3 regions of the Pseudomonas sp. NPDC089530 genome follow, and region 2 is predicted to be linked to each of the others. Evidence: predicted binding sites of a transcription regulator. Region 2 holds the regulator's gene; each other region holds the start of a gene.

Region 1 (7,715 bases), on a different contig from region 2:
GGCGGGCTGCGGCCCAGGGGCTCCTTTAAGGAGCCCTTTTTAATGGCCGCGCAAAAACCTCAGCGCAAGGCCGCGATCGCGTCCACCGACTCGCGAATCAGCGCCGGCCCCTTATAGATGAAGCCCGAATACAGCTGCACCAGGCTGGCGCCGGCAGCGATCTTTTCCGCCGCGTGGCTGCCTTCGGTGATACCGCCCACCGCAATGATCGGCAAACGCCCACCCAGCTCGCCCGCCAGCACCTTCACGGTGTGGGTGCTCTTGTCCCGCACCGGCGCGCCGGACAGGCCGCCCGCCTCGTCACCATGCTCCATGCCTTCGACACCGACGCGGCTCAGGGTGGTGTTGGTGGCGATGACCGCGTCCATTCCGGTTTCGATCAGGGCGCGGGCCACTTCGGCGGTTTCTTCGTCGGTCATGTCCGGGGCGATCTTGATCGCCAGCGGCACCCGCTTGCCATGCTGCACCGCCAGGGCCTGCTGACGCTGGCTGAGGGCGCCGAGCAACTGCTTGAGCGACTCGCCGAACTGCAGGCTGCGCAGGCCCGGGGTGTTGGGCGAACTGACATTGACCGTCACGTAGCTGGCGTGGGCATAGACCTTGTCCAGGCAGATCAGGTAGTCGTCCACCGCGCGCTCGACCGGGGTGTCGAAGTTCTTGCCGATGTTGATCCCCAGCACGCCCTTGTACTTGGCGGCCGCCACTCGGGCCAGCAGATGATCGACGCCCAGGTTGTTGAAGCCCATGCGGTTGATGATCGCTTCGGCTTCCGGCAGGCGGAACAGCCGTGGCTTGGGATTGCCCGGCTGCGGACGCGGGGTGATGGTGCCGATCTCGACGAAACCGAACCCCAGCTGGGCAAAGCCATCGATCGCCGCGCCGTTCTTGTCCAGGCCCGCCGCGAGGCCGACCGGGTTCGGGAAGTCCAGGCCCATGACCTTCACCGGCATCTGCGCCGGCGCCTTGCATAGCAAGCCATTGAGGCCCAAACGCCCGCCCGCGCCGATCAGGTCCAGGGACAGATCATGGGAGGTTTCCGGGGAGAGTTTGAACAACAGCTGGCGGGCCAGGGTATACATGGGCGGGCTTGACTCGGTGGCGGCGAAATGAGGCGGCGATTATAGCCGCACGCCGGGCTCGCAGGCGAGGCACGTGGCGAAATCAACCGCGAATGGCATATGCCTTGCACCGCAAGCTCCATCAGCACCCGGGCCAATGACGGCGCGGGCTGCAAGACAAAGGCGTCGCTCCCCCACTGGCTCTGCCCGGCGTGCGGGTGCGACGTTTTTTATGGCCGCTTTTATAGGGCAGCTTTTTATGGACGGTGCCCCCCATGAATGAACTCCCCGTCAGCCCGCTGGCCTGGGTCAACGGCAGCGATGCTCCGGAAAAGACCGCGATCGATCTCGGCTTCATGGCCCTGAGCGACTGCGCCTCGGTGGTGGTCGCCGCCACCCAGGGGTTCGCCCAGCCTTACGGCCTGACCCTGAACCTCAAGCGCCAGGCGTCCTGGGCCAACCTGCGGGACAAGCTGGTGAGTGGCGAACTGGACGCCGCCCACAGCCTGTACGGCCTGATCTACGCCGTGCACCTGGGCATCGGCGGGGTCAACGCCACCGACATGGCGGTGCTGATGGGCCTGAACCAGAACGGCCAGAGCATCAACCTCTCGCGGGAACTGCAGGCCCTGGACGTGACCAGTCCTGAAGCGCTGGAGCGGCATGTGCACCAAAGCCGGGCAAGGCTGACCTTCGCCCAGACCTTCCCCACCGGCACCCACGCCCTGTGGCTGTATTACTGGCTGGCCGCCCAGGGCATCCACCCGCTGCAGGACGTCGACAGCGTGGTGGTGCCGCCGCCGCAAATGGTCGCGCACCTGCAGGCCGGGCGCATCGACGGCTTTTGCGTGGGCGAACCCTGGAGCGCCAGCGCGGTGCGGCAGAACCTGGGCTTCACCCTGGTCACCAGCCAGGCGATCTGGCCGGACCACCCGGAAAAAGTCCTCGGCTGCACCCGTGCCTTTGTCGAGCAATACCCGAACACCGCCCGTGCCCTGGTGATGGCGATCCTCGAGGCCAGCCGCTTCATCGAGCAAAGCCGCGAGAACCGCCAGAGCACCGCACAACTGCTGAGCGCCAGCGACTACCTGGATGCGCCGCTGGACTGCATCGCGCCGCGCCTGCTCGGCGAGTATGCCAACGGCCTCGGCCAGCGCTGGCAGGATCCCCACGCGCTACGCTTTTATCAGGGAGGCGCGGTCAACCTGCCGTACCTGTCCGACGGCATGTGGTTCATGACCCAGTTCCGCCGCTGGGGCCTGCTGCGCGAAGACCCGGACTACCTGGGCATCGCGCGCCAGGTGCAACAACTCGGGCTCTACCGCGAAGCCGCCAGCGCGGTCGGCGTCGCGTCCCCGGGCCCGGACATGCGCAGCAGCCAGTTGATCGACGGCAAGCGCTGGGACGGCTCGGACCCGGCCGCCTACGCGCGCAGCTTCCAACTGCACGCCATGAGCGACAGCTCCCCTCTTCTCGCCAGCCGCTGACAGGAGCCTGAGACCATGCTGCGTATCCTGCTGATCAACGACACCGCCAGGAAGGTCGGTCGGCTCAAGGCGGCCCTGACGGAAGCCGGCTTCGAGGTGATCGACGAGTCGGGCCTGACCGTCGACCTGCCGGCGCGCGTCGAAACGGTGCGCCCGGACGTGATCCTGATCGATACCGAGTCACCGAGCCGCGATGTGCTGGAGCAAGTGGTGCTGGTCAGCCGCGACCAGCCGCGGCCGATCGTGATGTTCACCGACGAGCACGACCCGGATGTGATGCGCCATGCCATCAAGTCCGGGGTCAGTGCCTACATAGTCGAAGGCATCCAGGCCCAGCGCCTGCAACCCATCCTCGATGTGGCCATGGCCCGCTTCGAGAGCGACCAGGCGCTGCGCGCGCAATTGCAGGCCCGGGACCAGCAACTGGCCGAACGCAAGCGCATCGAGCTGGCCAAGGGCCTGTTGATGAAGATGAAAGACTGCAACGAAGAACAGGCCTACACCCTGATGCGCCGCCAGGCCATGAGCCGGCAGCAGAAGCTGATCCAGGTGGCGGAGCAGATCATCGCCATGAGCGAGTTGCTCGGCTGACCTTTCGTTGCGCCAATACGGCCCCATCGCGGGCAAGCCTCGCTCCTACGGTCCGCCGTGATCTGCAGGAGCGAGGCTTGCCCGCGATCAGGGACACCGGCACTCCAACTCTTGGCACAGATCTGGCTATGTAATCGCCACAGGTAACCAACGGCGGTTGCCCCACCTACGACAAAGACGTCGCACACCCCTTTCGCCCCAGGCGATGCGGGTTGCGGCGTTTTTTCGTTTTGGCCCCACAGCCCGGGGCCGGTGGAGCGGCCCTAACGGCGCCCCACAAAGCCCATGACTCCTTTCGAGATTCTTTACAGCTGAGGTGCGCGATGAATTCAAGCTTCTGGAAATCCGGCCACACCCCGACCCTGTTCGCGGCCTTCCTCTACTTCGACCTGAGCTTCATGGTCTGGTACCTGCTCGGCCCGCTGGCGGTGCAGATCGCCGCCGACCTGCAACTGACCACCCAGCAACGCGGGCTGATGGTGGCCACGCCGATCCTCGCCGGCGCCGTGCTGCGTTTCGCCATGGGCCTGCTGGCCGACCGCCTGTCACCCAAGACCGCCGGGCTGATCGGTCAGGTGATTGTCATCGGCGCGCTGTTCTGCGCCTGGAAGCTGGGCATCCACAGCTATGAACAGGCCCTGCTGCTGGGGCTGTTCCTGGGCATGGCCGGTGCCTCGTTCGCCGTGGCTCTGCCGCTGGCCTCGCAGTGGTATCCACCACAGCACCAGGGCAAGGCCATGGGCATCGCTGGCGCCGGCAACTCCGGCACCGTGTTCGCGGCCCTGTTCGCCCCGTTGCTGGCCGGCGTCTTTGGCTGGAGCAACGTGTTCGGCTTCGCCCTGGTTCCGCTGATCCTGACCCTGGGGCTGTTCGCCTGGCTGGCCAAGAACGCCCCGGAACGGCCCAAGGCCAAATCCATGGCCGACTACCTCAAGGCCCTGGGCGACCGCGACAGCTGGTGGTTCATGTTCTTCTACAGCGTGACCTTCGGCGGCTTCATCGGCCTGGCCAGCGCCCTGCCCGGCTACTTCAACGACCAGTACGGCCTGAGCCCGGTCACCGCCGGCTATTACACCGCCGCCTGTGTGTTCGGTGGCAGCCTGATGCGCCCGCTGGGCGGTGCGCTGGCCGATCGTTTCGGCGGCATCCGCACCCTGCTGGTGATGTACAGCATCGCCGCGGTGTGCATCGCCTCGGTTGGCTTCAACCTGCCAAGTTCCTATGCGGCCCTGGCCCTGTTCGTGTGCACCATGCTCGGCCTCGGTGCGGGCAACGGCGCGGTGTTCCAACTGGTGCCACAACGCTTCCGCCGTGAAATCGGGGTGATGACCGGCCTGATCGGCATGGCCGGCGGCATCGGCGGTTTCGCCCTGGCTGCGGGCATGGGCGCGATCAAGCAAAGCACCGGCAGCTATCAGTTGGCGCTGTGGCTGTTCGCCAGTCTGGGCCTGCTGGCCTGGTTCGGCCTGCATGGGGTAAAACGCCGCTGGAGAACCACCTGGGGCTCCGCCGCCGTCACCGCGGCCCGGGTCTGAGCCGCCCATGAGCCTGCAACTGAGCCACGCCCACGCCAGCGCCATCGGCCCCCGCGCGGAAAACCAGGACGCCTTGCGCCTGGTCACCCCGGCGCCGGCCCTGGCCGCCAGCAAGGGCCTGCTATTCGCCATCGCCGACGGTGTCAGCCAGTGCGCCGACGGCGGCCTGGCCGCGCGCTCGACCTTGCAGGCGCTGGCGCTGGACTACTACGCCACCCCGGAAACCTGGGCCGTGGCCCAGGCCCTGGAACGCCTGCTGCTGGCGCAGAATCGCTGGCTGCAGGCCAACGGCGGCGGCCAGCCGCTGCTGACCACCGTCAGCGCCCTGGTGCTGCGCGGCCGGCGCTTCACCCTGGCCCACGTCGGCGACTGCCGGGTCTATCGCTGGCACGCCGATCAGTTGCAGCGCATCAGCGACGACCACGTCTGGGACCAGCCCGGCATGCAGCATGTGCTCAAGCGTGCCCTGGGCCTGGACCAGCACCTGGTGGTGGACTTCCTCGACGGCGAGCTGCGAGAGAACGAAAGCTTCCTGATGCTCAGCGACGGGGTCTGGGCCACCTTGGGCGACACCGCCATCGCCGCGATCCTGCGCGACCAGCCCGACCTCGACAGCGCGGTGCAGACCCTGGTCAGCGCCGCGCACCTGGCCGGCAGCCAGGACAATGCCAGCGCCCTGCTGGTGCGGGTCGACACCCTCGGCGAAAGCTCCATCGGCGACGCCCTGCTTCACTTGCAGCAATGGCCGCTGCCACCGCCCCTCAAACCGGGCCAGCAGTTCGAGGGCTGGCAGGTCACCGAGGTGCTCGGGCACAGCCAGCAGTCCCTGCTGTACCGCGTGCTCGATGGGCAACGACAACCCTGGCTGCTGAAAACCTTGCCCGGCCATCTGCGCGATGACCATCAGGCCGGGCAATCGCTCTTGTCGGAAGAATGGTTTCTGCGCCGGGTGGCCGGCCGGCACTTTCCCGAAGTACATGCCGCGACCGCCCGCCAGCACCTGTATTACGTGATGCGCGAATACCCGGGGCAGACCCTGGCCGAGCATCTGCAACGGCATGGCCCCCTGCCGCTGCCGCAGTGGCAGGACCTGGCCGAGCGCCTGCTGCGGGCCGTGGGCCTGCTGCACCGCCGGCAGATCCTGCACCGTGATATCAAGCCAGAAAACCTGCTGCTCGGGGACGATGGCGAGCTGCGCCTGCTGGACTTCGGCCTGGCCTATTGCCCCGGCCTGTCGGAGGATCAGGCGCACCTGCTGCCCGGCACCCCGAGCTATATCGCGCCGGAGGCCTTCGGCGGCGCGGCGCCGACGCCACGACAGGACCTGTACGCGGTGGGCGTGACCCTGTACTGGCTGCTGACCGGGCATTTTCCCTACGGCGAAATCGAAGCCTTCCAGCGCCCGCGCTTCACTACCCCGGTCAGCGCCAGCCGCTACCGGCCGGACCTGCCGGACTGGCTCGAACAGAGCCTGGACCGCGCGGTGCAGGCCGACCCGGCCCAGCGTTATGAAACCGCCGAAGAGTGGTTGCTGGTGCTCGAACAAGGCGAACGCCGCAGCCTCAGCGTCCGCCCCAGGCCCCTGCTGGAACGCGAACCGCTGAAGGTCTGGCGCACCCTGGCGTTGATCTCGCTACTGCTCAACCTGCTGTTGCTCTACCTGTTCCTGCATCACTGATAGCGCCGATAACCCTGTAGCCGCTGTCGAGCCCCGGCGAGGCTGCGAACGACCGCGTAGCGGGCGCAAAGCCAGGCAATCGTGCAGGTCGGACACACCGGGCAGGCAGGGTTTACGGGGCTGCGTCGGAATGCCGCCCACCTCGATCGCAGCCTCGCCGAGGCTCGACAGCGGCTACAGATTGCTCCAGAAACGGGCAAGGCGCTTTGAATCGGTGCAGACTTCCCCCCTCCCACTCCCGAAAATCGCCCCGCCCCCGCCAAAACCCACGGTTGGCGCAACTTGGCACAAGCACTGCATTAACGCTCCCAACAGCACATACGACCCAGCCTTCAACGACGAAGGCCGGGTTTTCCCGAGAGAACGGGACCGGACAAAGGCGTCCTGCCAGGCAACTGGCGGGACGCCTTTTTTGTTTGCGCAACGTTTATCGAGCCTGGCCCCACGAGCGACAGCCCGGCGACGCGGAGATCGACATGAAGCAACTCAAACTGGTGATGATCGGCAACGGCATGGCCGGGGTACGCACCCTGGAGGAACTGCTCAAGCTGAGTAACGAGCTGTACGACATCACGGTCTTCGGCGCGGAACCCCATACCAACTACAACCGCATCCTGCTGTCCCCGGTACTGGCCGGCGAACAGACCTTCGAAGAGATCGTGCTCAACGACCTGGGCTGGTACCAGGACAACGGCATCAAGCTGCTGCTCAACCGCAAGGTGGTAGAGATCGACCGGGTCAAACGCCGGGTGATCGCCGAAGACGGCAGCGAGGCCGAGTACGACCGCCTGTTGATCGCCACCGGCTCGACCCCGTTCATCCTGCCGATCCCCGGCAACGACCTGCAGGGCGTGATCGGCTACCGCGATATCGCCGACACCCAGGCGATGATCGACACCGCCAAGACCCACAAGCACGCGGTGGTCATCGGCGGCGGGCTGCTCGGCCTGGAAGCCGCCAACGGCCTGATGCTGCGGGGCATGGACGTGACCGTGGTGCACATCGGCGAATGGCTGCTGGAGCGGCAGTTGGACAAGACCAGCGGCCAGCTGCTGCAAAGCGCCCTGGAAAGCCGTGGCCTGAAGTTCCGTCTGAGCGAACAGACCCAGGCCCTGCATGACGCCGGCAACGGCCGGGTCGGCTCGGTGCAGTTCAAGAACGGCGACATCATCCCCGCCGACCTGGTGGTGATGGCCGCCGGCATCCGCCCCAATACCGAACTGGCGGAAAAAGCCGGCCTGCCCTGCAGCCGCGGGATCCTGGTCAACGACACCCTGCAAACCTACGATCCGCGCATCTATGCCATCGGCGAATGCGCCAGCCATCGCGGGATCGCCTACGGCCTGGTGGCGCCACTGTTCGAGCA
Region 2 (7,715 bases):
AACCGACGAGCAAAAGGCCCAGTAATGGCAACTCTGAAAGCCCAGCACTTGGCCAAGAGCTACAAGAGCCGCCAGGTCGTGCGTGACGTCAGCCTGTCCATCGACAGCGGCCAGATCGTCGGCCTGCTCGGCCCCAACGGCGCCGGCAAGACCACCTGCTTCTACATGATCGTCGGCCTGGTCCAGGCCGATCAGGGGCGCATCCTGATCGACGACCTGGATGTCAGCCATCAGCCGATGCACGGCCGCGCCCGCGCCGGGATCGGCTACCTGCCCCAGGAAGCCTCGATCTTCCGCAAGCTCTCGGTAGCCGACAACATCATGGCCATCCTCGAGACCCGCAAGGAGCTCGACAAGGCCGGTCGTCGCCAGGAGCTGGAAAGCCTGCTGCAGGAATTCCACATCAGCCACATCCGCGACAACCTCGGCATGAGCCTCTCCGGCGGCGAACGTCGTCGTGTGGAAATCGCCCGCGCACTGGCCACCGCCCCCAAGTTCATCCTGCTCGACGAACCTTTCGCCGGCGTGGACCCGATCTCGGTAGGCGACATCAAGCAGATCATTCACCACCTGAAGGCCAAGGGCATCGGCGTGCTCATCACTGACCACAACGTCCGTGAAACCCTGGACATCTGCGAAACCGCCTACATCGTCAACGACGGCCAACTGATCGCCGAAGGCGACGCCGAGACCATCCTCGCCAACGAGCTGGTCAAGGAAGTGTACCTGGGGCATGAGTTCCGTCTGTAAGCCTTGAGGTGTTTGGCTGGTCGCCAGAGCGCCTGCCGCGATAAAACCCCACCGTTTTTATTGTTACAGCGCTCTAGGCAAACACTTCAGTTTCAGGCATATAATTTGCTTATGTTTGGCGCTCACGCGCCCTGTAGTGGATGGCGCATGTGCGCCGGCGAATAAGGTGTTAAGCCCCTGCCATGAAACCATCGCTAGTCCTCAGAATGGGCCAGCAGCTGACGATGACCCCGCAGCTGCAACAGGCCATCCGCCTGCTCCAATTGTCGACCCTGGACCTGCAACAGGAGATCCAGGAGGCCCTGGAGTCCAACCCGATGCTCGAACGCCAGGAAGAAGGCGACGACTTCGATAACACCGATCCACTGGCCGACAACCCCGAGCAGAAGCCCAATACCGATCTCCAGGAAACCTCCTATCAGGAAACCGCCCCAACGGTGGACAACCTCGAGGACGGCGAATGGAACGAGCGCATTCCCAACGACCTGCCGGTCGACACCGCCTGGGAAGATGTCTACCAGACCAGCGCCAGCAGCCTGCCCAGCAACGATGACGACGAGTGGGACTTCACCACCCGCACCTCGGCCGGCGAAAGCCTGCAGAGCCATCTGCTCTGGCAGTTGAACCTGGCGCCCATGTCCGACACCGATCGCCTGATCGCCGTGACCCTGATCGACTGCATCAACAATCAAGGCTACCTGGACGAGACCCTCGAGGAAATCCACGAGGCCTTCGACCCGGAGCTGGACATCGAACTCGACGAAATCGAGGCCGTCCTGCACCGCATCCAGCAATTCGAGCCAGCCGGCATCGGTGCCCGCAACCTGGGCGAATGCCTGCTGCTGCAACTGCGACAGCTACCCGCCAAGACGCCTTGGCTGACCGAGGCCAAGCGCCTGGTCACCGACTTCATCGACCTGCTCGGCAGCCGTGACTACAGCCAGCTGATGCGGCGCATGAAGCTCAAGGAAGACGAACTGCGCCAGGTCATCGAACTGGTGCAGAGCCTCAACCCACGCCCGGGCTCGCAGATCGAATCCACCGAAGCCGAATACGTGGTCCCCGACGTCATCGTGCGCAAGGACAACGAACGCTGGCTGGTGGAACTGAACCAGGAATCCGTGCCACGCCTGCGCGTCAACCCGCAGTACGCCGGTTTCGTGCGGCGCGCCGACACCAGCGCCGACAACACCTTCATGCGCAACCAGCTGCAGGAAGCCCGCTGGTTCATCAAGAGCCTGCAGAGCCGCAACGAAACCCTGATGAAAGTCGCCACCCAGATCGTCGAGCATCAGCGCGGCTTTCTCGAGTACGGCGATGAAGCGATGAAACCCCTGGTGCTGCATGACATCGCCGAAGCCGTCGGCATGCACGAATCGACGATTTCCCGGGTGACCACGCAAAAATTCATGCATACCCCACGGGGCATTTATGAACTGAAATACTTTTTCTCCAGCCACGTCAGTACCTCCGAAGGCGGTGAATGCTCGTCCACGGCGATCCGCGCGATCATCAAGAAACTGGTCGCCGCGGAAAATCAGAAAAAGCCGTTGAGTGACAGCAAGATCGCTGGTTTACTGGAGGCACAAGGCATTCAGGTAGCCCGCCGTACCGTCGCCAAGTACCGCGAATCCCTTGGGATTGCGCCTTCCAGCGAACGGAAGCGGTTGATGTAACCGCCGGGCTCGCCACAGCGTTCCAGTGGCAGGTCAATCGACCTGCCGCTTTATGCACTGGCAACGAAGGAGAAGCTGTATGCAAGTCAACATCAGTGGACACCAACTGGAAGTGACCGAACCCCTGCGCGCTTACATCGGCGAAAAACTCGACCGACTGGAGCGGCACTTTGACAAGATTACGAATGTGCAGGTAACGCTGGCCGTCGAGAAGCTGAAGCAGAAAATCGAGGCCACGCTGCACATCCATGGTGGGGAAGTCGTCGCCAACGCAGAACATGACGATATGTATGCCGCCATCGACTTGCTCACGGACAAGCTTGACCGCCAACTGAAAAAGCATAAGGAAAAGCAACTCCACCTTCTCCAAGGCACGGGTCGCTAACACTCCCCTCCCATGATCCGACTTGAAAGCATCCTGACCCCCGGCCGTTCCCTGGTGAACGTGCCGGGCGGCAGTAAAAAACGCGCCCTCGAACAAATTGCCAACCTGATCAGCCGCGAAGTGCCTGAGCTGGAGATGCAAGATGTCTTCGAAAGCCTGATCGCCCGTGAAAAGCTGGGTTCCACCGGTTTTGGCAACGGCATCGCCATTCCACACTGTCGCCTCAAAGGCTGTGAGTCGCCCATCAGTGCCCTGATGCACCTGGACGCTCCCATCGATTTCGACGCCATCGACGGCGCTCCGGTCGACCTGCTATTCGTACTGCTGGTCCCGGAAGCCGCCACCGATGCTCACCTAGAACTGCTTCGGCAGATCGCCAGCATGCTGGACCGCAAAGAGGTGCGCGACAGACTGCGCAGCGCCACCAGCAACGAAGCCTTGTACAAGGTTGTCCTGGACGAACAGAACGGTCAGTAGCCATGCGTTTGATCATCGTCAGCGGCCGTTCCGGCTCAGGTAAAAGCACCGCCCTCGATGTACTTGAGGACAACGGCTATTACTGCATCGACAACCTGCCAGCCGGGCTGTTGCCGGAACTGGCCGAGCGAGCGCTGATCCACACCGAGCTGACCCAGCCGCTGGTCGCCGTTTCCATCGACGCCCGCAACCTGCCGAGCCACCTCTCGCGCTTCCCCGAACTGCTCGAGGAAGTGCGCAGCCGGCATATCCAGTGCGATGTGCTGTACCTGGACGCCGACGAAGAAACCCTGCTCAAGCGCTTTTCGGAAACCCGTCGCCGCCACCCCTTGAGCAGCAACAACCGCTCGCTGGCCGAGGCGATCGAAGACGAAAGCCATCTGCTGGGCCCGATCGCCGACCTCGCCGACCTCAAGGTCAACACCACCAACCTGAACCTGTATCAATTGCGCGATACCATCAAGTTGCGCTTGTTGAACCAGCCGGAACCGGGCACGGCCTTTCTGGTGGAGTCCTTCGGATTCAAGCGCGGCATGCCGGTCGATGCCGACCTGGTGTTCGATGTGCGCTGCCTGCCCAACCCGTACTGGAAGCCCGAGTTGCGTGCCCAGTCCGGACTCGATCAACCGGTCGCCGAATACCTGGCCGCCCAGCCGGATGTAGAGGAAATGTTCCAGGACATCTCCAGCTATCTGCTGAAATGGCTGCCTCGCTTCGCCGCCAGCAACCGCGCCTACGTCACTATTGCCATTGGCTGCACGGGCGGCCACCACCGTTCGGTCTACCTGACCGAACGCCTGGGCCAAGTCCTGCAGAAATCCCTGAAGAACGTCCAGGTCCGCCACCGCGACCTTAGCTGAAAGGATCTACCCCGCGATGCCTGCTCTGGAAATTGAAATCATCAACAAACTGGGCCTGCATGCCCGTGCCTCGGCTAAGTTCGTCGGCGTGGCCGGCCAGTTTCCCTGCCAGATCCGCGCCGGCAGGACGCCAGAGTCGATGGTCGACGGCAAGAGCATCATGGCGATGATGATGCTGGCCGCCGGCAAAGGTACCCGGATTCATCTGAAGACCGAAGGCGAGCAGGAACAGGAGGCGCTGGAAGCACTGGTGGCGCTGATCAACAACTTCTTCGACGAAGGCGAATAAGCCCGGCAGGGCAACCCTGCCGGACAGGCACTCAGGCGAGTGCCGTATCCATCACCATCATCAGGCAAAAACCGATACACAGCCCCAGGCTGGCCAGTTTTTCATGACCGTTGCGCCGTGATTCCGGAATCACCTCATGGGTGACCACCAGCAGCATGGCCCCCGCCGCCAACGCCAGCCCGAGCGGCAACAGCATCTCGGCCAGGCTCACCAGCCATGCGCAGAGCAGAGCGAACACCGGCTCCACCAGGCCCGAGGCGGCACCGATCAGAAACGCCTTGCCCCTGGACATGCCAGCCCCGGCCAGCACCAGGGCAATCACCAGGCCTTCCGGCACATCCTGCAAGGCGATCCCCATGGCCAGGCTGTCCGCCTCCGGCATACCACCACCCGCGGAAACGCCAACGGCCATGCCCTCGGGAATGTTGTGGGCAATGATGGCAAACACAAACAACCAGATTCGCGGCGGGATAACCGGATGCTCCAGGGTGCCCACCAAGGCCTCCGGATTACCCGCCGACACCTTGCGGTCCACCAGGAACAGGGCAAAAGCCCCGAGCATGATGCCGAAGCTGACCACCCCGCTCGACGCCCAAGCCGACAAGCCAAGGTTTTCCGCCGCGGCGATCCCGGGCACGATCAGCGAAAACGCCGTGGCCGCCAGCATCACCCCGGCGCCGAAGCCCAACAGGGTGTCGCTCAGCGCCACCGGCATCTTGCGAATGACCAGCACCGGCACCGCCCCCAGCGCGGTGCCCAGCGCACAGATCGCGCCACCCTGCAATGCCCGCGACAAGCGCGGCTCCAGGTCCAGCCAGGACAACCCCTGGGCCACTAGCAATGCAGTACCCGCCAACAGCAACAGCGAACCGAACGCGTAGCGAAACATCCGCCCGCTGCTGATCGTCAGTGTTTCAGTGCCCATAGTCAGCCTTAGATATTTTTATCGGAGGGGGCTCAAACCAGCGCAGCCTGGTAGCGCTGGGCGACCTCGGGCCAATGGATCACGTTGTAGAAGGCATTGATGTATTCCGGCCGCCGGTTCTGATAACGCAGGTAATAGGCGTGCTCCCAGACATCCAGGCCGAGAATCGGGGTATTGCCGTTCATCAGCGGGCTGTCCTGGTTACCGCTGCTCTCGACCACCAGGGTCTTCACCGGGGTCACGCTGAGCCAGGCCCAGCCGCTGCCGAAACGCGTGAGCGCCGCCTTGGTGAAGGCCTCCTTGAAGCGCTCGAAACCACCCAGTTGCGCATCGATCGCCCTGGCCAGCGCGCCATCCGGCTGGCCTCCGCCGGTCGGCGCCATCACCGCCCAGAACAGCGAGTGGTTGGCATGGCCGCCGCCCTGGTTGATCACCGCCGCTCGCAGTTTTTCCGGCAATTGCCCGACCCCGGCCACCAGCCGCTCTACCGGCCACTCGGCCCATTCGGTGCCTTCCACGGCGGCGTTGAGGTTGTTGATGTAGGTCTGGTGGTGCTTGGTGTAGTGAATCTCCATGGTCTGCGCATCGATGTGCGGTTCCAGGGCGTCGTAGGCGTAGGGCAATGCAGGCAAGGTAAAGGACATATCAATGGGCTCCGTAACGGGGGGCATCGAGGGGCGCGGCGACAGCGGTCGATTGCGCCACATTGCTCTGCAGCAGGCGCTGGGTACGGGGGTATTCGCCATGCTCAGCGATGAAGTTGAGCAACTCGACATAGGTCTTGCTGCTCTGGCGCAGCGCGGCTTCCCGCAGCGCCGGCGCCAGGCGGCTGTCCTGCAGGGTCTGCAACAGCCGCTGATGGATGGCGCAGAGGTATTCCGCGCTCTCCTCCGGCTGGTTCAGGCGCAGGTGCAGGTCCGCCAGGTTGTGGTGGGAGACGACACAGGCCGCCACCGCTTCGTCGGCATCGCTCCAGCGCTCGAACAACACCTGCGCCAAAGCCAGGGCCTGCAGGTAATACTCACGGGCGTCCACCAGGTCGCCCTGCAGGAAGAAACGGTTGGCCCTTTCGATCGTGCGTTTCCAGTGCTCCATGGTGAACCTCCAAGGCAATGTCGGGATTTACACGCCGCCCGCGGTGAGTTTTTCCGGGTCGAGCAGGATCTCCAGCTGGCTGCGCGACAGGTCGGTGTGCTCCAGGGCCACGTCGATCACCGGACGCCCCTGCTTGTAGGCGGTCTTGGCGATTTCCGCGGCCTTCTGGTAACCGATGATCGGGTTGAGCGCCGTGACCAGGATCGGGTTGCGCGACAGCGCCTCCTTGAGCTTGGGCTCGTTGACCTTGAAGCTGGCGATCGCCTTGTCCGCCAGCAGTCGGCTGGAGTTGGCCAGCAGCTCGATGCTGCTCAACAGGTTCTGGGCAATGATCGGCAACATCACGTTCAGCTCGAAGTTGCCCGACTGCCCCGCCACCGTGATTGTCATGTCGTTGCCGATCACCTGGGCCGCCACCATCGCCGTGGCCTCGGGAATCACCGGGTTGACCTTGCCCGGCATGATCGAAGACCCCGGTTGCAGCCCTTCCAGCTCGATCTCGCCGAGGCCGGCCAAGGGTCCGGAGTTCATCCAGCGCAGATCGTTGGCGATCTTCATCAGGGTGACCGCGATGGCCTTGAGCTGGCCGGAGACCGCCACCGCGGTGTCCTGGGAGCCGATCAGGGCGAACAGGTTCTTGCCCGGGGTGAACTGCACCTGGGTCAGGCTGCTCAGTTGCCGGCTGAAACCCGCGGCGAACTGCGGGTGGGCGTTGATCCCGGTGCCCACCGCGGTGCCGCCCTGGGCCAGGGATTGCAGGCTCGGCAACAGGTCCTGCAAGTGGCCGATATTGGCCTTGAGCTGCTGTGCCCAGCCATCCAGCACCTGGCTCATGCGTACCGGCATGGCGTCCATCAGATGGGTACGGCCGGTCTTGATGAACGGATGGACCTCGAGGGCCTTGCGCTCGATGACCTGTACCAGGTGCACCAGCGCCGGCAGCAATTGCTCATGCAGGCCCAGCGCGGCACTGACGTGAATGGTGGTAGGGATGATGTCGTTGCTGCTCTGCCCGCAGTTCACATGATCGTTGGGGTTGACCGGCTCACCCAGCAGGCGGCTGGCCAGGGTGGCGATGACCTCGTTGGCGTTCATGTTGGAACTGGTGCCGGAGCCGGTCTGGAAGATATCCACCGGGAAATGCTGCATGAAGTCGCCTTCCAGCAGGCCCTGGGCAGCATCGACTATGGCCTTGCCCTGGGCTTCGCTCAGTTGCTTGAGCTCGACGTTGGCCTTGGCCGCGGCCGCCTTGGCCAGG
Region 3 (7,715 bases), on a different contig from region 2:
GACATGTTCCACTCCTTGTGCCGCGTTAGCCGGCTCTAGATACCAATGGTTTGAACTTTTGAGAGCGCCACGGCGCCGCTCTGACCCGCGAGGTTCAGCATCAGCTCACCGCCGGTCTGGCTGATGGTGACGCTGTTGACCGTCGCAGGCAGGTAGGTGACCAGGCTGGTCGCCTTACCGTCGATCGTTGTGCTGGCCTTGAAGGTGTAAGTACCTGGGTCGGCCTTGGTCCCGTCGGTCTTGGTGCCATCCCAGACGAAGCTGGCGCTGCCGGCTTTCTGGCTGCCCAGGTCGAGGGTCTTGACCGTCTTGCCATCCTTGTCGGAAATAGTCACGGTAAGACCGCTCACGCTGGCAGGCACCGTCACCGAACCGGTCATGCTCTTGGTGGTGTCGACCTGCGCGGTACCGCTCTGCACGATCACCGAGCGCCCGACCAGGGAAGAAGCCTGCAAGGCTTGCGAAGACTTGTAGTTGCCCGCGATCGCCGTGACCGAATCGTTCAACGTGGTAATGCCTTCCAGGCTGCTGAACTGCGCCAGCTGGGCAACGAACGCGCTGTTGTCCTGAGGGTCCAGCGGGTTCTGGTTCTTCAGCTGGGTCACCAGCAGCTTCAGGAAAGCGTCCTTGCCCAGGGAGTTTTTACCCTTGGTGCTGTTGGTAGCCGCCGCCAGACCGTCGTTGCTGGTTTTCGTGGTTTTCTTCGAGGAGTTCGCCAGGATCTCCTTGAGCGTCAGGCCACTGGTGGTATCGGTAACACTCATCTGAGTCGCCCCTTATCACTGACCGAGGGTCAGGACCTTCTGCATCATGGTTTTGGCGGTGTTCATCATTTCTGCGTTGGTCTGGAACGAGCGGCTGGCGGAAATCATGTCGGCCATTTCCTCCACCACGTTGACGTTGGGGTAGTAGACATAACCCTTGGCGTCGGCTGCCGGATGGTTAGGCTCATAACGGGCCTCGAGATTGCTCTGGTCCTCGACCACGCCCAGCACCTGAACGCCCTGACCGGCCGCATCCTGGTTCTGGAACAGCGAGTCGCTGCCGCCGCTTTGCGCGCCCTGGAACATGGTGGCGAACACCGGATGGCGTGCACGGTAGGTCTGGTCGATGCTCGACGAGACCGTCTCGGCGTTGGCGATGTTACTGGCGACGGTGTTCAAGCGAGTGGTCTGGGCACTCATGCCACTACCGGCAATATTGAAAACACTGGCGAGGGACATGGATTACTCTCCGCGCAGGGCTGACACCAGCCCTTTGAATTTGCTGTTGAGCAGCGTGAAGCTGGCCTGGAAGTTCACCGAGTTCTCGGCGTAGTTCGATTGCTCCAGTTGGGCGTCCACGGTGTTCTGGTCGATCGACGGCTGCATCGGCGTGCGGTACAGCAACGACTCGTCGCCACCGCTCAGGCCTTCGGCTTCGATGTGACGGCTGTTGGTCATGTTCAGGGCAAAGGTGCCGTTCTTGGCTTTCTCGTTCTGCTCGGCGAGCACGGCGGAGAAATCCAGATCCCGAGCCTTGTAGTTCGGGGTATCGGCGTTGGCGATGTTGTTGGCCAGCACCTCGGCGCGCTTGGCGCGAAAGCCAAGAGCCTGTTCATGAATGCCGAGCGCTTTATCGAAGCTGATGCTCATGTCGGGAAACCTTCGACCAGATTTTTCGTAAGCAGGACATAGCAAGCGCCGTGCCAATTACTTAAAGCCCGTAAACCAAGGCTTTGCGGGCAGCGGCAAAGCGGCAATGCCAGAAAAGCGGCAAGGCATTTCCGCGAAACGCCAGCAAAGCGGCAATGCCTGCATTGCCGCCCTCCTCTTGCCGATGGAATCGCAGGCATAAAAAAAGAGGCCCGAAGGCCTCTTCCTTGCAACAACGACAATCCTTACTTCGCCTGGTAGATGATCCCAGGGCTGCACTGCACCATCTGATAGTGGTCCGGCAATCCATTGAGCGCTTCGGAAGCCCCGAGAAACAGGTAACCGCCCGGCTTCAGGGTGCTGTGAATACGCATCAGGATGTCCTTCTTCACCTCAGCGGAGAAGTAGATCAACACATTGCGGCAGAAGACGATGTCGAATTTGCCCAGGCTGGCATAGCTGTCCAGCAGGTTGAACGAGCGGAATTCGACACGGCTCCTGATCGGTGCCTTGACCACCCAGCGCCCCGGCCCCTTGGGGTCGAAATAGCGCTGCAGGCGGTCAGCCGACAAACCGCGGCCGATCGCCAGGCTGTCGTACTCGCCGGTCTTGCAGTTGTTCAACATGGTCCCGGACAGGTCGGTGGCAACGATCTGCACCCCCATCTTCAGTTGCCCTATGTTGGTCTTCTCGAACTCGTCGATCGACATGGATAACGAATAGGGTTCCTGCCCCGAGGAACAGGCCGCCGACCAGATCCGCAGACGCTGGTTGGGGCTGGCCTTGATCGCCTCAGGCAAGACCTTGTTCTTCAAGACCTCGAATGGGTAGGTATCGCGAAACCACAGGGTTTCGTTGGTCGTCATGGCATCGACCACCATCTCGCGCAAACCGCTGCGCGGTTGGCTCTGGATGCGCTGAACCAGCTCGCCGAGGGATTTGATGCCTTGCTGTTCCATCAGTTTGTTGAGACGGCTCGACACCAGATATTGCTTGTTCTCGCCCAGCAAGATCCCACAGGCTTTTTCCAGGAACACCCGGAATTGTTCGAAATCCAAATTACCCGTAGACAAAGATGCCGCCTCTTAAATCGTGTGACTGCCAGGGACGCATATCCCTAGCTGTTATCTGCTGCTTTGATCCGGTCGACAACCCGGGATGCCAGGTCATCAGGACGAAACTTGGCAAGGAAGTCATCAGCACCGACCTTCTTCACCATCGCCTGATTGAATACACCTGACAACGAAGTATGCAGGATGATATGCAGCTTTTGCATGCGTGGATCGTTGCGTATTTCGGCCGTAAGGGTGTAGCCATCCATCTCCGGCATCTCGATGTCGGAGATCATCATCAGAAACTCTTCTTCAGGCTTCTTGCCCTCGTCGACCAGCTTGCGCAGGTAGTCCAGCGCCTGTCGGCCGTCGTTCAAGGCCACCACTTCGACCCCTACGGTCTGCAGGCAACGCGTGACCTGCTTGCGCGCCACCGACGAGTCATCGACCGTCAGCACCCGCAGTGAAACCGCCTTGTGCTGAGTCTCGACATCCACCACGCCCACCGAAATGGTCTCGGGAGTCGGCGCGACTTCGGCCAGCACTTTCTCGACGTCGATGATTTCCACCAACTGATTGTCGACCCGCGTCACCGCCGTCAGGTAGTGATCGCGCCCCGTCCCCTTGGGTGGCGGATGGATCTCCTCCCAGTTCATGTTGACGATGCGTTCGACCGACCTCACCAGGAACCCCTGGGTCTTGGTGTTGTACTCAGTGATGATGACGAAGGGGTTGCTCTGATCCTGCAAACCGCCCGAACCGGTGGCCATTGCCAGGTCCAGGATCGGAATGGTTGCCCCCCGAATATTCGCGACACCGCACACCACAGGACTGGACTTGGGCATCAGGGTCAGTTTGGGGCATTGCAGCACCTCCCGAACCTTGAACACGTTGATCCCATAGAGCTGCTCCCCGTCGAGACGGAACAGCAACAGCTCAAGGCGATTCTGCCCTACCAGTTGCGTGCGCTGGTTCACCGAATCCATTACACCAGCCATGCCCAGACTCCCCAAAGCTTTAAGCTCCGACGCACGCTCATCGCTAAACGGCACGGCGCTTGCTTTTTAACTGTTATGAACGCCAAAACGACATTTTCCCGACGCCTGACATCAAACTACCGCAAATTGCTGTGCGGGCTATCGGCTTTGTTTCTCTTAAACCCTGGGCATCCTGCCGTTGCTGACTCGGTAACCCTGCCTGATCTACTTATCGGCGTCACTCAGGGGTTTCTTGAATTCACCGTAGAAGACTACCTCGCCACCAGTCAAACCCCGGGCCGCTACGAGATCCAGGTCAACCGGCTCGACCCGCGGCTGCGCATGCCGCAATGCGACAAGGAATTGACAGCGACCCTGGAAAGCCCGGCACAACCCCTGGGGCGGGTGACCGTGCGCGTGCGCTGCGACGGCGCTTCGCCCTGGACCGTATTCGTTCCCGCCCAGGTCAAGCTGTTCCGCGAAGTGGTCACCACCACCCGGCCGCTCAAGCGCGCGGGAATCATCAACCCTGAAGATGTGATGCTGCGTGAGCGCGATATCGGCCAGATCAACCAGGGTTATCTGACCTCGGTGGACCAGGCCATCGGACAGAGACTTGTCCGACCAATGGTCGCCGACCAACTCGTCACCCTGGTTCATCTGGAGCAGGCAGAAGTGGTGCGCAAGGGCGATCAGGTGGTGATCTCCGCCCGCAGCGGCACGCTAAATGTCAAAATGCCGGGCGAAGCCTTGTCCAATGGCGGCATGAGCGAGCAGATACGAGTCAAGAACCTCAACTCGCAACGGATCATCAAGGCACGGATCACAGCGCCTGGACAGGTGGAAGTCGCTATGTAGACGGACTGGCGCCACGCACGCTTGCCCCCTAAACTGTGGCCCATGCAAGGGCAACAGCGGCGCGCGCGGGCTTATCGATATTCGAGCCTAAAGTTTTCCGGGGTATTGCCGAAAACAAGTCAAGCGTCCAAATACCCAGAGGTTTTTTTACCATGGTCATCGATTTCAGCCGTTTAAACAGCTCTCCCTCACTCACCGGCAGCACGCGCACCAGCGCCAGCAAGGAAACCGGCGACGCCGAAAAATCCGCGCCGCTGAACGCTCCAGCCGAACAGACCACTGTCAGCGGGGAGTCGGTACACCTCAGCAATGAGGCTCAACAGTTGCAGAAGATCACTGACAAGCTGCGCGATCAGCCTGCCGTCGACAACGCCCGCGTGGCCGAGTTGAAGCAAGCGATTGCCGATGGCAGCTATAAAGTCGACAGCAACCGTGTAGCCAGCAAACTGCTCAACTTCGAAGCCCAGCGCTAGCCAATAAGGCCTGCGCCAGTTTTTTGGACGCTTAAAACCCAAGGCCATACATGCACGACTCTAATTTGCTGCAACTGATCACTGACGACTTTGCTCCAGCTCAACAATTGCTGGAATTGCTGCGCACCGAATCCCTTGCCCTGCACGGTCGCGACATGCCGCTGCTGGAAGACATCCTTGCGCAGAAGCAAGCCTTGATCATTTTGCTCGAGCAGCATGGCCGCAAACGCAGCGAAATTCTCGCCAGCCTGAATCTTCCCGCCAGCCGCTCCGGCCTGGAACAACTGGCCAGCCATTCTTCGATTGGCGACGAGTTATTGACCCAGAGCGACGTGCTGACGCAAATGCTCACCGATTGCCAGGCCGCGAACGAACTCAACGGTCGCTCGATCCAGGTTCAACAGGCCACCACCGCCAATCAGTTGAAAATTCTCACCGGTGGCGAGCCTCCAGCCCTCTATGATGCCCGTGGCTCAACCGCCAAGCTCGCGAAGCCTCGCCCGCTCAGCCAAGCATGAGCCCCGAGATGAGCGCGCCCTATCAAGTCGCGGAACATGCTGGCAGAATGCCAGATTTTGTGTTTAGTCATATTTTGTCTGGAGATTGATGAACCGTGTTCAATGCCGCAAACGCAGAAGATACGCCGCAGCCGCCCAAGGTGCTCACCACGCCCCGGGAAATCACCTCCACGCTGCGCCTGCTGCAAGACAGCCATGACCCGCTGATCATCACTTTCCACGAACGCAGCCAGCGCTTCCAAAGCTACCTGGTCGAGACCGACCGTGACGGCAACATGATTGCCCTGGACGAAATGATCCCTCGCGACGGCGAACGCTTCATGCTCGCCGGCGAACCGTTTCGCGTCGAAGGCTTTCACGAGGGCGTGCGCATCGCCTGGGAAAGCAACGGTATCCCGACCATCGACGAATCCAATGGCGGGCGCTGCTACCGCGGCACACTGCCGGACGAAGTGGTCTATCACCAGCGCCGCAACGCCTTCCGGGCAGCGCTGAAGCTGGCCCAACTGGTCGACATCGAACTGGGCGGCGAAAAACTCAAAGCGCCCATTACCGGCAAACTGCTGGATATCTCCGCCACCGGCTGCAAGCTGCGTTTCGATGGCGACATCTCCAGCCGCCTGCAGCTGGGCCAGGTCTACGAGCGCTTTATCGCCGCCCTGCCCTTCGGCAGCATGACCGCGCCGGTGGAACTGCGCTACCTGCACCACGAAGAGAAGATCGACACCACCTTCGCGGGCGTGCGCTTCCACAACATGAGCGGCCTGGTTCAACGCCAGGTCGAGCGTTTTGTCTACCAGTTGCAACGCGAGGCGCGGCGCTTCGACAAAGACGACTTCTGAGACGCGAAGGTCGATCAAAAAACGGGTAGTCCCTTGCGGTAACTGCCCGTTTTTTGTTTCTAGAGCTTGGCCCCACTGAGTTCGTCCGGCCCGGGATCATCCGGCTTCGCCAACGGCTCCTCAATCTCATCCGCCGCTTGTGCCGGCGCTTCAGCCTCCGGCGCACTGCCCTGCTGCATCTGGTCCTGCACCACCTGCTCGTCGACCCGAGGGTCGAGTGCCGCCACCAGTGGCGAGCTGGCCATGCTGTCCGGCATCGCCACGTGATGCAGCGGCGCATCGTCGACCTGATGCAGGTTGGTCACGGCTTTCGGCCGGATGCGCCAGACCAGGACCAGGGCAAAGAAGCAAAAGAAGGCATACAGCATCTGGCTGCCGAACAACTTCATCAGCACGCCTGCGACCAAGGGGCCGACACTGGCCCCCACGCCATAGGTCACCAGCAACATGGCGGTCAACGAAACCCGTCGATCACCTTCGACATGGTCGTTGGAAAACGCCACCGCCAGCGGATAGAGGCAGAACTGCATCAGCGAACACAGGAACCCCAGGGCGAACAGCATCTCCAGCGGCACCTCGGGCAGAATCGCCAACGGCAAGGCCGCCACCACCAGGAAGCAGGCGAAGCAGCGAATCAACAGGGCCCGGTCATAACGATCGGACAGCCAGCCCAGCGGCCACTGCACCAACAACCCGGCAAAAATGCAGCTGCCCATGAACAGGCCGACCAGCTCGGTGCTCAAGCCCTGCTGGGAGGCATACAACGGCGCCAGACCATAGAACGAACCGACGATCAGCCCCGCCCCGAGCACCGTGCTCAGCGACTGCGGAACGCGCTTGATGAAAAACCGCGGTTCCATGGGGGCCGGATGCAACGGCGCCGGGTGAATGCGCCGGGTCATTGCCACCGGCACCAGGCACAGGGCAAAACACAGGGCCACCAACATCAGCAGTTCAGGCCCGAGGGCCGGGTGCATGACCAGAATCAGCTGCCCCAGGACCAGCCCCAGGTACGAGGCGATCATATAGCCACTGAACACCACCCCGCGCTGCCCGGCCCCGGCCTGCTCGTTGAGCCAGCTTTCGATGACCATGTATTGGCACATCATGCCCAGGCCGACGACCGTGCGCAGCACCAGCCAGGCCGGCAACCAGTCCACCAGGCCATGCCCCAGGACCGCCGCGCCGACGATGCCGGCGCAAGTGGCATAGGCCCGGATATGGCCAACCCGGGCAATCAGCCGATGGCCGATTTTCCCGCCCAGCACCAGGCCGAAATAGTTGGCCGCCATCAAGGCACCCACCCACAACCCGTCGACATGATCGGCGGCCAGGCGCAACGCCAGGTAGGTACTGAGCAA

The links. Region 2 encodes sigma-54, which starts transcription at its own class of promoters, with help from an activator protein. Its sites were predicted from a motif close to ANTGGCATNNANNTTGCTNT; they were not measured.
Region 1: the regulator sigma-54 is predicted to act here: its motif matches at 1,171-1,190, upstream of ACQKQA_RS11925 (CmpA/NrtA family ABC transporter substrate-binding protein).
Region 3: the regulator sigma-54 is predicted to act here: its motif matches at 1,673-1,692, upstream of flgB (flagellar basal body rod protein FlgB).

Annotation. Positions count from the first base shown of each region.
Region 1 covers NZ_JBNNVU010000023.1:50,453-58,167, forward strand. Annotated here, with positions in the region: gene ACQKQA_RS11920 (quinone-dependent dihydroorotate dehydrogenase) at 60-1,079, opposite strand; gene ACQKQA_RS11925 (CmpA/NrtA family ABC transporter substrate-binding protein) at 1,334-2,545, shown strand; gene ACQKQA_RS11930 (ANTAR domain-containing response regulator) at 2,561-3,136, shown strand; gene ACQKQA_RS11935 (nitrate/nitrite transporter) at 3,460-4,671, shown strand; gene ACQKQA_RS11940 (protein kinase domain-containing protein) at 4,679-6,349, shown strand; gene nirB (nitrite reductase large subunit NirB) at 6,826-7,715, shown strand, end outside.
Region 2 covers NZ_JBNNVU010000089.1:13,878-21,592, reverse strand. Annotated here, with positions in the region: gene lptA (lipopolysaccharide transport periplasmic protein LptA) at 1-25, shown strand, start outside; gene lptB (LPS export ABC transporter ATP-binding protein) at 25-750, shown strand; gene ACQKQA_RS24725 (RNA polymerase factor sigma-54) at 933-2,426, shown strand; gene hpf (ribosome hibernation-promoting factor, HPF/YfiA family) at 2,506-2,811, shown strand; gene ptsN (PTS IIA-like nitrogen regulatory protein PtsN) at 2,824-3,288, shown strand; gene rapZ (RNase adapter RapZ) at 3,291-4,148, shown strand; gene ACQKQA_RS24705 (HPr family phosphocarrier protein) at 4,165-4,437, shown strand; gene ACQKQA_RS24700 (ZIP family metal transporter) at 4,469-5,362, opposite strand; gene ACQKQA_RS24695 (superoxide dismutase) at 5,395-6,006, opposite strand; gene ACQKQA_RS24690 (hypothetical protein) at 6,008-6,457, opposite strand; gene ACQKQA_RS24685 (class II fumarate hydratase) at 6,485-7,715, opposite strand, start outside.
Region 3 covers NZ_JBNNVU010000084.1:2,514-10,228, forward strand. Annotated here, with positions in the region: gene flgE (flagellar hook protein FlgE) at 1-5, opposite strand, end outside; gene flgD (flagellar hook assembly protein FlgD) at 36-764, opposite strand; gene flgC (flagellar basal body rod protein FlgC) at 780-1,223, opposite strand; gene flgB (flagellar basal body rod protein FlgB) at 1,227-1,634, opposite strand; gene cheR (protein-glutamate O-methyltransferase CheR) at 1,880-2,707, opposite strand; gene ACQKQA_RS24005 (chemotaxis protein CheV) at 2,752-3,684, opposite strand; gene flgA (flagellar basal body P-ring formation chaperone FlgA) at 3,760-4,521, shown strand; gene flgM (flagellar biosynthesis anti-sigma factor FlgM) at 4,674-4,994, shown strand; gene ACQKQA_RS24020 (flagella synthesis protein FlgN) at 5,045-5,512, shown strand; gene ACQKQA_RS24025 (flagellar brake protein) at 5,608-6,354, shown strand; gene ACQKQA_RS24030 (MFS transporter) at 6,414-7,715, opposite strand, start outside.